3 regions of the Bradyrhizobium sp. HKCCYLRH3061 genome follow, and region 2 is predicted to be linked to each of the others. Evidence: riboswitches for the same ligand, from Rfam matches in the RefSeq annotation. Region 2 holds a riboswitch; each other region holds the start of a gene.
What was found. A riboswitch is a leader RNA that binds a small molecule or an ion and turns the genes downstream of it on or off. The one in region 2 is predicted to bind S-adenosylmethionine.
Positions count from the first base shown of each region.

Region 1 (3,270 bases), on a different contig from region 2:
AGGCCAGAATCTGACGTTCCATCCAATTGGCCGTTGCGGGGAGTTATGGTAGTCGGTTTGGGTGAGCAAGACCCTGACCCCGACCAAAGCAAGAGACCTCGCGATCCGCCTCGCATCTGCTCGCCCTGACGAAGCGCTAAGCGTCGCAAGGGGGATAGAAGCACCTTGGTTCAGGTGTCAGGCGTTATCTCACGTCGCACGCCATTGGCCCGATGAAAGGTATAGCCGCCTCCTTGAAGAGGCGATTCTGGCAGCCGACTGTCAGGAGGATATTTTCAATCGTGTAGCCGTCTCGGCATGGCCGATCAGGGCATACCTCGAGCGCGGCAACGGGCCACCCGCCAAAGAACTTCTCACAAAGTATGTCGCTGCCTCCAGCGCCATTGAAAACATGGGGAGTCGTTCAGAGGCGCTGTTTTCCATATTTCAAGCGTCAAAGCCCTTCGACACCGGGTTATGGCGCCCTGTATTTTGGGCTTTGGTGGCAGCAGCGGAGCCTGCTCTTTCCTGGCGTCAGCTTAGAAACCTGAGGGACGCCGTCGCAATGGTTGCCTCCGATCACGATGAATTGGTGCATCAGGTATTTGAGAAGCTTTCTGAACCGAAAAATCTTTCGACCGTGAGACGCTACCTCGGCCAACATATCAAGCAGCAGCCGCGCTCCTATTTCTGAGTCATGAGCCGCCGAAGCTAGCTGCGATCGCCTGCTTTTCGTGGAGCAAGAGAGGGTCACCTGACGACGCGGATACCGAAACCCGCCGCGCCTGCGGATGAAGCCCGCCTGGACGTGGCCGCGCCGGCAGACCCTTTCGGATTGGTCAGCCTCATGTCATGATGGCTGATGATGCGCGCGCTTCTCCTCATGACTTCAATCATCGTGCTTGCAACCGCTCCAGCCGCGGCTCAGCGGTTCGATGGCAATGATCCGGTGTGCCTCCAGACATGGGACTGGGGCGGGTCCAGCACGATCGCGTGCCAGTACAGGTCGTGGGAGGCGTGCAGAGCGGGGGCCGCGGGCCTTTCGGCCATGTGCTTGCCGAACCCCTATGCACAGCGCCCGCCTGAGCCGAGCCGCCGTCGGCCTCCCCGGTAGGCGCTGATTGTGGTCTGACAAGACCCCGATCTTCGACGGAGCGGCCATCGTCGGAGCCGACCAAAAGGTTCGAGATGAGCCAGGAGCGGCCACGCGTTGTTCCTCAAACTGGGGGCGTACTTGCCAAGCTCGATAGTGCCCGCTATCGTCAACTCCAACATCAAGAGTTGGGCCGACGCCCAGCGCCAACCTGCTCCCCGAGCAAGGTGGCTTTCTTCCTTCGGAAGAAGATGTGGCCGGTCCGGCAACTAAACGGGACAAGCCACCACGGCGTCATGCGCTCATCTCTTCGAAGAAGGGGACGAGAATGACTGTCGATCGAATCGAAATTGAGCTGGCCGATGCAAGGTCCCCGGACCTGATTAATCTCGTAACCGCGCTGGACGATTTCTTAAACAAGGTCTGCGGGGTGGAGAGGAATCACGGCTCTCCAATTGATCGGCTAGCGCACGACGACACGCAAATGTTTATCGCGCGGATTGCCGGACAAGCCGTTGGCTGTGCAGGGCTGCAGGTGTTCGCGGATGGTACCGGGGAGGTGAAGCGCATGTATGTCGTCACCGAGGCTCGGACAACTGGAATAGGCAGCAGGCTCCTGACGCGCGTTGTGGAAGCGGCCTTGACCGCCAAGCTGTCGGTTCTGCGGCTGGAAACCACGGAATTTCTTCCCGATGCCCAGAGGCTCTATCGGGCGAAGGGGTTCGTTCCGTGCCCAGCGTATGGCCCTTACGTTTCCAACCCGATCAATTTGTACTTCGAGAGATGGCTGACGAAATGATGGTCGAGGGCGATGTGACGACAAGGAATAGATGATCAAGTCTGCTTTTCGATCGTGTTGCACAATCGAGATCGCCTCTCAGACCAGCCTTACATGGGGTGGTTACTCCGCCATCGCTAGCATCCTACATGGTTGAGGTCGAGCATTCAGATGGCACGGAGATGCTTGTGTTATTTTTCTTGCATCGAGGAGGCACGGTTTGCTTTCGGAAAGCTCCCAAGGACAGAAGAGTTGATAGCGCGTGACGATCCTTACCTGTTGAAGAGGTTGGCGTCCTCATCGCCGCGTTGAATAAGGATGAGTAGCGATTTCTCACCAGCCGGTCACACAGTTTGGTCGTAAGGGAGTTCCGTTCGTTCCATGTCCGTTGTGGGCCAACAAGAGACGTCGCCATGAGGATGGTTGGCGGGTATCCAAAGAAAACACTTCAACAGGCGTTCTGCTTAATTCCGTTAATGATTAGTGTGTAGCAATCTGGTCAAGCTCGCAACGGGTGGGATCATCCTATGCATATTCGCCAGATTGTTTTCGCTGTCGTGCTGCTGCTCGGCGCTTTGGTTCGGTTCGAGCATGCCCAAGCTGAAGATGGCTTCCCAGCAGCGGAGTGGGAGCGCGTCACGCCTGCAGAATTGGGTTGGTCAGAAACCGGATTGACCCAAGCGCGATCCTTTTCGGATCAGATTCATTCGAGCGCGGTTGTGATCGTTCAGCACGGCAAGGTCGTGGCCGAGTGGGGCAGTACGACGAAGCCGATGGAAGTCGCTTCAATCCGCAAGAGCATGCTCAGCGCCCTGATCGGCATCGCAGTGTCGGATCACCAGATCAACCTTGACAGCACGCTTGGCGAACTTGGCATCGACGATAACCCGCCTGGCTTGACCGGGGTCGAGAAGGGCGCGACGGTGCGCGAACTCCTCGAAGCGCGTTCCGGGGTCTACCACGCGGCGCTCTATGAGACGCCGGACAATGCCAAGATGAGACCGCCGCGCGGCAGTCACCCGCCCGGCACCTTCTGGTATTACAACAATTGGGACTTCAACGCGCTTGGCACGATCTACGAGCACGCAACTGGCATCGGCCTCTTCGAGGCGCTCGACCAAAAGATCGCAAAGCCAATCGGCATGCAGGACTACCGGCCACAGGATGGCAGCTACGTCCGCGGCGAAGCGTCTATCCACCCCGCCTATGAGATCCGCATGAGCGCACGGGACTTGGCGCGTTTTGCACTTCTCTATCTTCACAAAGGCAATTGGGCCGGACACCAGATCGTGCCGCGGGAGTGGGTGGAAGAGAGCACGCGCAGCTATTCGAAAGCAGCGTTCGGGATGGGCTATGGCTATCTCTGGTGGATCGGCTTTCTGGGCGGTGACGTTGCGCCTACGGTGACTTTGCCCGAGGG
Region 1 is NZ_JBNPUE010000004.1:128,187-131,456, forward strand. Features, by position in the region: gene ACQR2C_RS09890 (hypothetical protein) at 62-673, shown strand; gene ACQR2C_RS09895 (DUF3551 domain-containing protein) at 845-1,093, shown strand; SAM-I-IV-variant riboswitch at 1,246-1,355, shown strand; gene ACQR2C_RS09900 (GNAT family N-acetyltransferase) at 1,401-1,871, shown strand; gene ACQR2C_RS09905 (serine hydrolase domain-containing protein) at 2,378-3,270, shown strand, end outside.
Region 1: linked by a shared signal. The riboswitch ahead of ACQR2C_RS09900 (GNAT family N-acetyltransferase) and the one ahead of ACQR2C_RS27280 (O-succinylhomoserine sulfhydrylase) in region 2 are both predicted to bind S-adenosylmethionine.

Region 2 (3,270 bases):
GATTGGGGTTATGCCTGCTTCGCGCAACTGCTCGGCGACGACATCATCCGCTCGGTTGGCCAGGTCAAGCTCGGCATCAACGCGCCGGCCGAGGTGCCGACCTATCGGCCGATGTGACGCCGCGGGCGTTATCCCGGGGCGCTCGCCGCGCGAGCGAACCCCGGGATCCGGAGGTGATGTGCGGATGAGGAATGACGAGTAGCGCGCAGGGATGAGATCGGTCTACTCGCGACGCCACTTCACCATTCGCTACGCCGCGCTGAGGGCGGCGTCGAGATCCTCGATCAGATCGTCGGCATGCTCGAGCCCGGCGGAGAAGCGGATGAAGCCCTCGCTGATGCCGAGCTCGGCGCGCGCGTCCGGCGTCAGCCGCTGATGCGTGGTCGTCGCGGGATGCGTGACCAGCGTCTTGGCGTCGCCGAGATTGTTGGAGATGCGCGCGAGCCTCAATCCGTTGAGCATACGGAACGCCGACGCCTTGCCGCCCTTCACCTCGAAGCCGACCAGGGTCGAGCCGGCGCGCATCTGCTTCTTGACCGTCGCCGCCTGCGGATGGTCCTCGCGTCCGGGATAGATCAGCCGCGAGATCTTCGGATGCGCGGCGAGAAAATCGGCGACCTTGCCGGCGGTCTCAGTCTGCGCGCGCACGCGCACCGCGAGCGTCTCCAGGCCCTTGAGCAGGACCCAGGCGTTGAACGGCGAGATCGACGGGCCGGTCTGGCGCATGAAGTTGTGGATGTGCTCGGCGATGAACGCTTCCGACGACAGGATCACGCCGCCGAGGCAGCGGCCCTGGCCGTCGATGTGCTTTGTCGCGGAGTAGACGACGACGTCCGCGCCGAGCGCGAGCGGGCTCTGCCAGATCGGCGTGGCGAACACGTTGTCGACGATCAGCCGCGCGCCATGGGCGTGCGCGATCTCGGCGATCGCGGGAATGTCCATCACGTCGAGCGTCGGATTGGTCGGGCTCTCGAGGAAGAAGCTCTTGGTGTTCGGCCTGACCGCCTTCTGCCACTGGTCGAGATCGAGCCCATCGACCAGCGTCGACTCGATACCGTAGCGCGGCAGGAGATCCTCGACCACGTAGCGGCACGAGCCGAACAGCGCCTTCGCCGCGACGACGTGATCGCCGGCCCGCAGGGGGGCCAGGATCGCGGTGGTGACGGCGGCCATGCCGGTGGCGGCCGAGCGGCAGGCCTCGGCGCCCTCGAGCTCGATCATGCGGCGCTCGAACATCGCCGTGGTCGGATTGGAGAAGCGCGAATAGATGAAGCCGGGATCCTCGCCCTTGAAGCGCGCCTCGCACTCCTCGGCGGTGGCGTAGACGAAACCTTGCGTGAGATAGAGCGCCTCGGCGGTCTCGCCGAATTCGGAGCGCAAGGTGCCGGAATGCACCAGCCGGGTTTCGGGACGGTAGTGAGCGAACGACGCCGGGGCCTTCGCGGGGGACTTCGACGCAGGAGAATTGGACATGTGACCTCCATCGTGACCACCGCTGCTGGCGATGGGCACAAAAAAACCGGCCTGGGAAAACTCCTCACGGCCGGGATCACATTCGTCCCCGGCCTGTTTAGCGACTTATTTAACGTGGCTGCAAGCCGGCCGGCTCAAATCACCACGGGATAAGTGGTGCTCATAGTCGCAACCGGCCTTTCCGTCAAGCCGGCCATCGGATAACCGGTCAAAAGACCCTATATTGGCTCCACAAGCCGCCGTTCCGGCGCCTGCAAAGGATCAGGCCTTGCCGTTTTCGCTTCCCGCCGACGCCCACGGCATCCTCCCCGATCGCATGATCGTGGCGATGGCGGAGGCCGGCCTGATCATTCCCGAATATGATTTCGTCGAGAGCCAGATCCAGCCGGCGAGCTTGGACCTGCGGCTCGGCGACGTCGCCTATCGCGTGCGCGCAAGCTTCCTGCCCGGGCCGGGCGCGACGGTCGCCGAGCGCATCGACGAGCTCAAGCTGCACGAATTCGCGCTCGCCGACGGCGCGGTTCTGGAGACCAACTGCGTCTACATCGTGCCGCTGCTGGAGAGCCTGGCGCTGCCGAAGGACATCGTCGCGGCCGCCAATCCGAAGAGCTCGACCGGCCGGCTCGACGTTTTCACCCGCGTGATCGCCGACGGCACGCGACGCTTCGACATGATCGGCGCCGGCTATCACGGTCCGCTCTATGCCGAGATCAGCCCGAAGACGTTTCCGGTCCTGTTGCGCGAAGGCTCGCGCCTGTCCCAGGTTCGCTTCCGCTATCGCGACGCGGTCCTGTCAGAGGACGAATTGATCGCGCTGCACCAGGCCGAGCGGCTGGTGGATCGCGATGATGCGGATCTCGCCGGCGGTGTCGCTCTGTCCGTCGACCTCTCAGGCAGCAATGCGAACGGCTATGTCGGCTACCGCGCCAAGCGCCATACCGGCGTCGTCGACGTCGACCGCCGCGCCGGCTATCCGGTCGAGGAGTTCTGGGAGCCGATCAAGGCACGGCCCGACGGCAGCCTCATCCTCGATCCCGGCGAGTTCTACATCCTGGCCTCGAAGGAAGCCGTGCAGGTGCCGCCGGACTACGCCGCGGAGATGGTGCCGTTCGATCCGCTGGTCGGCGAATTCCGCGTCCACTATGCCGGCTTCTTCGATCCCGGTTTCGGCTATGCCGGCGCCGGCGGGCAGGGCTCGCGCGCGGTGCTCGAGGTGCGCTCGCGCGAGGTGCCGTTCATCCTCGAGCACGGCCAGATCGTCGGCCGCCTGGTCTACGAGAAGATGCTGGCGCGTCCCAACGCGATGTATGGCAGCCGCATCGGCTCCAACTACCAGGCCCAGGGCCTGAAGCTTTCCAAGCACTTCCGCTTCTAGCCGGCTGCGTCTGCCGCGCACCCCCAATGCGCCTGCCGCGCAGGGCGCGCGCCAGCGCCGTGCTAGGAAAGCGAAAGCAATCGAACGACAAGACGGCCGCGACCTGCGCGGCCGAGCGGGGAGCTGAGATGTCCGAGATCGGCCTGGCCGACAATCCGGTCGGCGAGGGGCGTGCATTGCCGCCCCCCGAGAAGCCGATGCGGAATAAGCTCGTCGACGGACCCATCCTGCGCACCCTGCTGTCGCTGGCCTGGCCGAACATCATCGCCAACACGGCCGGCACCTGCGTCGTCATTGCCGAGACCTCCTATATCGGCCGGCTCGGCATCGAGGCGCTGGCGGCGATGGCGCTGGTGTTTCCGCTGGTGATCCTGACCATGACGATGTCCGGCGGCGCGATGGGCGGCGGTGTGGCCTCGGCG
Region 2 is NZ_JBNPUE010000020.1:74,824-78,093, reverse strand. Features, by position in the region: gene ACQR2C_RS27285 (GDSL-type esterase/lipase family protein) at 1-117, shown strand, start outside; gene ACQR2C_RS27280 (O-succinylhomoserine sulfhydrylase) at 250-1,473, opposite strand; SAM riboswitch at 1,550-1,629, opposite strand; gene ACQR2C_RS27275 (2'-deoxycytidine 5'-triphosphate deaminase) at 1,742-2,848, shown strand; gene ACQR2C_RS27270 (MATE family efflux transporter) at 2,977-3,270, shown strand, end outside.

Region 3 (3,270 bases), on a different contig from region 2:
TCGAGCCCGAACTCATAGTCGTTGCGCGAGACGTAATCGGCATAGGCGGCGTCGAGCACCAGCACGACCTGCGACGGCAGGCCGGCGCGCAGCCGCTTGACCTCGTCGAACGGGATGTAGGTGCCGGTCGGGTTGTTCGGGTTGGCGAGCCAGACCAGCTTGGTGCGCGGCGTCACCGCGGCAAGGATGGCGTCGACGTCGGTGCGATACTCCGTCTCCGCGGCAACCACGTTCCTGGCGCCGCAGGCCATGGTCGCAATCGGATAGACCAGGAAGCCGTGCGCGGTCGAGATCGCCTCGTCGCCTTGGCCGAGAAAGGTGTGTGCCAGCAGATTGAGGATCTCGTCGGAGCCGGCGCCGCAGACGATGCGGTCGGGATCGAGGCCGTAGGTGCGGCCGATCGCCTGGCGCAGCACCCGTGAAGTCCCTTCCGGATAATCTTCCAGGTGAGTGGCCGCACTCTTGAATGCCTCGATCGCCCTCGGCGAGGGGCCGAACGGGGTCTCATTGGCCGACAGTTTGAAAACCTTGCGGCCCGGCTCCGGCTGGGGACTCTTGCCCGGCGTATAGGGCGCGATATCGAGGATGCCGGGGTTCAGCACGGGGCGGTTCATCATCAACTCCGGAAAATTATCACTGGCGCGGGGCGTCTCAGCTCGGAACCGTATAGCGTTTCGCATGGCCGCCGACGAGGGCGGCGGAGCGTACCGAGGCGCCCGCCGCGATCAGGGCAGCCTTGATCTTGTCGAGGTTCGACGGCGACTCGATCGATACCAGCAGTGCGGCGCCGTCGAAGGCGGTATCGGGCACCGCGATGACGTCGGCGAGCGGCGACAGCGCCCGCGACACCTGCGCATTCCAGCCGGAGACGCGGATGCTCCAGGTCTCGACCTCGAGCACCAGCGCATCGTCGGCGACGCGCGACACCGCGAACACCGGCAGCGCGGCGGGATGGTCGGCGCGCTCGATGAACGGCATCCGCGCGATGATCTTTGGCGCGCCCACGGGCTCGAGCGTGATCCACCACGGCGTATGGCCGGAGGTCGTCGACACCAGCGCGAGATCGCCTTTCGAGCGCGCCACGGCCTCGACCGCGGCTTGCGCGCTGAAATGCGGCACGTAGGGCACCACGAATCCGAAATGGAACCTGGCGGAATCGCGCATCGCGGATTCGCCGACCGACACGTCGGCATGCACCGAGAACGGCGCCTGCACATAGGTGAAGGTCGAGACGATGACGCGCCAGATCCCCTCGACGGTGTCGAGCGGCAGGATGCCGCGATGGCGCTGCACCAGGCGGCGCATCATGTCGGCCTCGCGCGCGGGCCTGAACGCCGAGCCGACCTCCTGGGTCTTCTTGACCTTGATCAGCCGGTCGATGATGTCGGCCCTGTTCATCAGCAACTGATGGACCTGCTCATCGATGGCATCGATCTCCTTGCGCAGATCGGCGAGCGAGGGCGGGGCGGGCGGCGGGTTCGACATGGTCCGTGTCACTCTTCGCGAGGCCACGGGAAAACCTGCGGCCAAAGGAACGGATGCCGTTCTCTCCGATGCCGCGGACCTGCGCAACAGCAAGTTTACCTTGCGCCATCCAGGCTTGGCTGACCTGCGGCAGAGCGCCCGACCAACGGTCAACCCCAGCTTGCCTTGACGAATAGCGCCCGCGGGACTAGTTTCTGCCCGTTCCGTGGTCATTTGAGCCGGCCGGCTTGCAGCCACGTTAAAAAACTCGCTAAACAGGCCGGGGACGTTATCGATCCCGGCCGAACCCCAGTTCAGGCCGGGTTTTTCATGGCCTGATGTGTCACGTGGTTCGGGAGCCCTGGCCGGATGGCTGGGGTGAGAGACATGACAGGTCTGACGCCGAAGTCCAAATCTGCGACGTCCAAATCTGCGACGTCCAAATCCGCGACGCCTACATCCGCGTTGCGCACGGTCGCGCCCGACGAGCGCTCGCACGAGGTCGATCATCCGAGCTCGCCGGTGGCGCAGTTCGGCGCCGACAAGCCGCTCAGGCTCGATTGCGGCGTCGACCTGTCGCCGTTCCAGATCGCCTACCAGACCTACGGCGAGCTCAATGCCGACCGGTCGAACGCGGTGCTGGTCTGCCACGCGCTGACCGGCGACCAGCACGTCGCCAACCGCCATCCCGTCACCGGCAAGCCCGGCTGGTGGGAGACGCTGGTCGGCCCCGGCCGCCCGCTCGATCCCGGCCGCTATTTCATCATCTGCTCCAACGTGATCGGCGGCTGCATGGGCTCGACCGGGCCGGCCTCGCTGAACCCCGCCACCGGCAAGGTGTGGGGGCTCGATTTCCCGATCATCACCATCCCCGACATGGTCCGCGCGCAGGCGATGCTGATCGACCATCTCGGCATCGACACGCTGTTCGCCGTGGTCGGCGGCTCGATGGGCGGCATGCAGGCGCTGCAATGGACGGTGGCCTATCCGCAGCGCGTGTTCGCCAATCTCGCGATCGCCTGCGCGACGCGCCACTCGGCGCAGAACATCGCCTTCCACGAGCTTGGCCGCCAGGCCGTGATGGCCGATCCCGACTGGGATCACGGCCGTTACGCCGACAAGGGCACGCATCCGCATCGCGGCCTGGCTGTGGCGCGCATGGCTGCGCACATCACCTACCTCTCCGACGCCGCGCTGCATCGCAAGTTCGGCCGCCGCATGCAGGACCGCGAGCTGCCGACGTTCTCCTTCGACGCCGATTTCCAGGTCGAGAGCTACCTGCGCTACCAGGGATCGTCCTTCGTCGAGCGCTTCGACGCCAACTCCTATCTCTATCTGACGCGGGCGATGGATTATTTCGACATCGCCGGCGACCATGACGGCGTGCTGGCGGCGGCGTTTCGCGGCATCAAGACCCGTTTTTGCGTGGTGTCGTTCACCAGCGACTGGCTGTTTCCGACTGCGGAGTCGCGCGCGCTGGTGCATGCGCTCAACGCCTCCAGCGCGCGGGTGTCGTTCGCCGAGATCGAGACCGACCGGGGCCACGACGCGTTCCTGCTCGATGTCCCCGAGTTCTTCGAGATCGCCAGCGCGTTTCTCGATTCCGCCGGCAAGGCGCGCGGGCTTGCCCATGCGAAGGGAGACTGAGCCATGAGCATGCAGGGTGTGCTGCCGCTGAACGGCTTCACTGGCGGCGAGGTGCTGGCCTATCGGCCTGATCATCTGCTGGTCGCCGGCATGGTCGAGCGCGGCTCCAAGGTGCTCGACATCGGCTGCGGCGATGGCGATCTGCTGCAACTGCTGGAA
Region 3 is NZ_JBNPUE010000010.1:1,000-4,269, reverse strand. Features, by position in the region: gene hisC (histidinol-phosphate transaminase) at 1-614, opposite strand, end outside; gene ACQR2C_RS17330 (chorismate mutase) at 652-1,485, opposite strand; SAM riboswitch at 1,681-1,760, shown strand; gene metX (homoserine O-acetyltransferase MetX) at 1,843-3,111, shown strand; gene metW (methionine biosynthesis protein MetW) at 3,115-3,270, shown strand, end outside.
Region 3: linked by a shared signal. The riboswitch ahead of metX (homoserine O-acetyltransferase MetX) and the one ahead of ACQR2C_RS27280 (O-succinylhomoserine sulfhydrylase) in region 2 are both predicted to bind S-adenosylmethionine.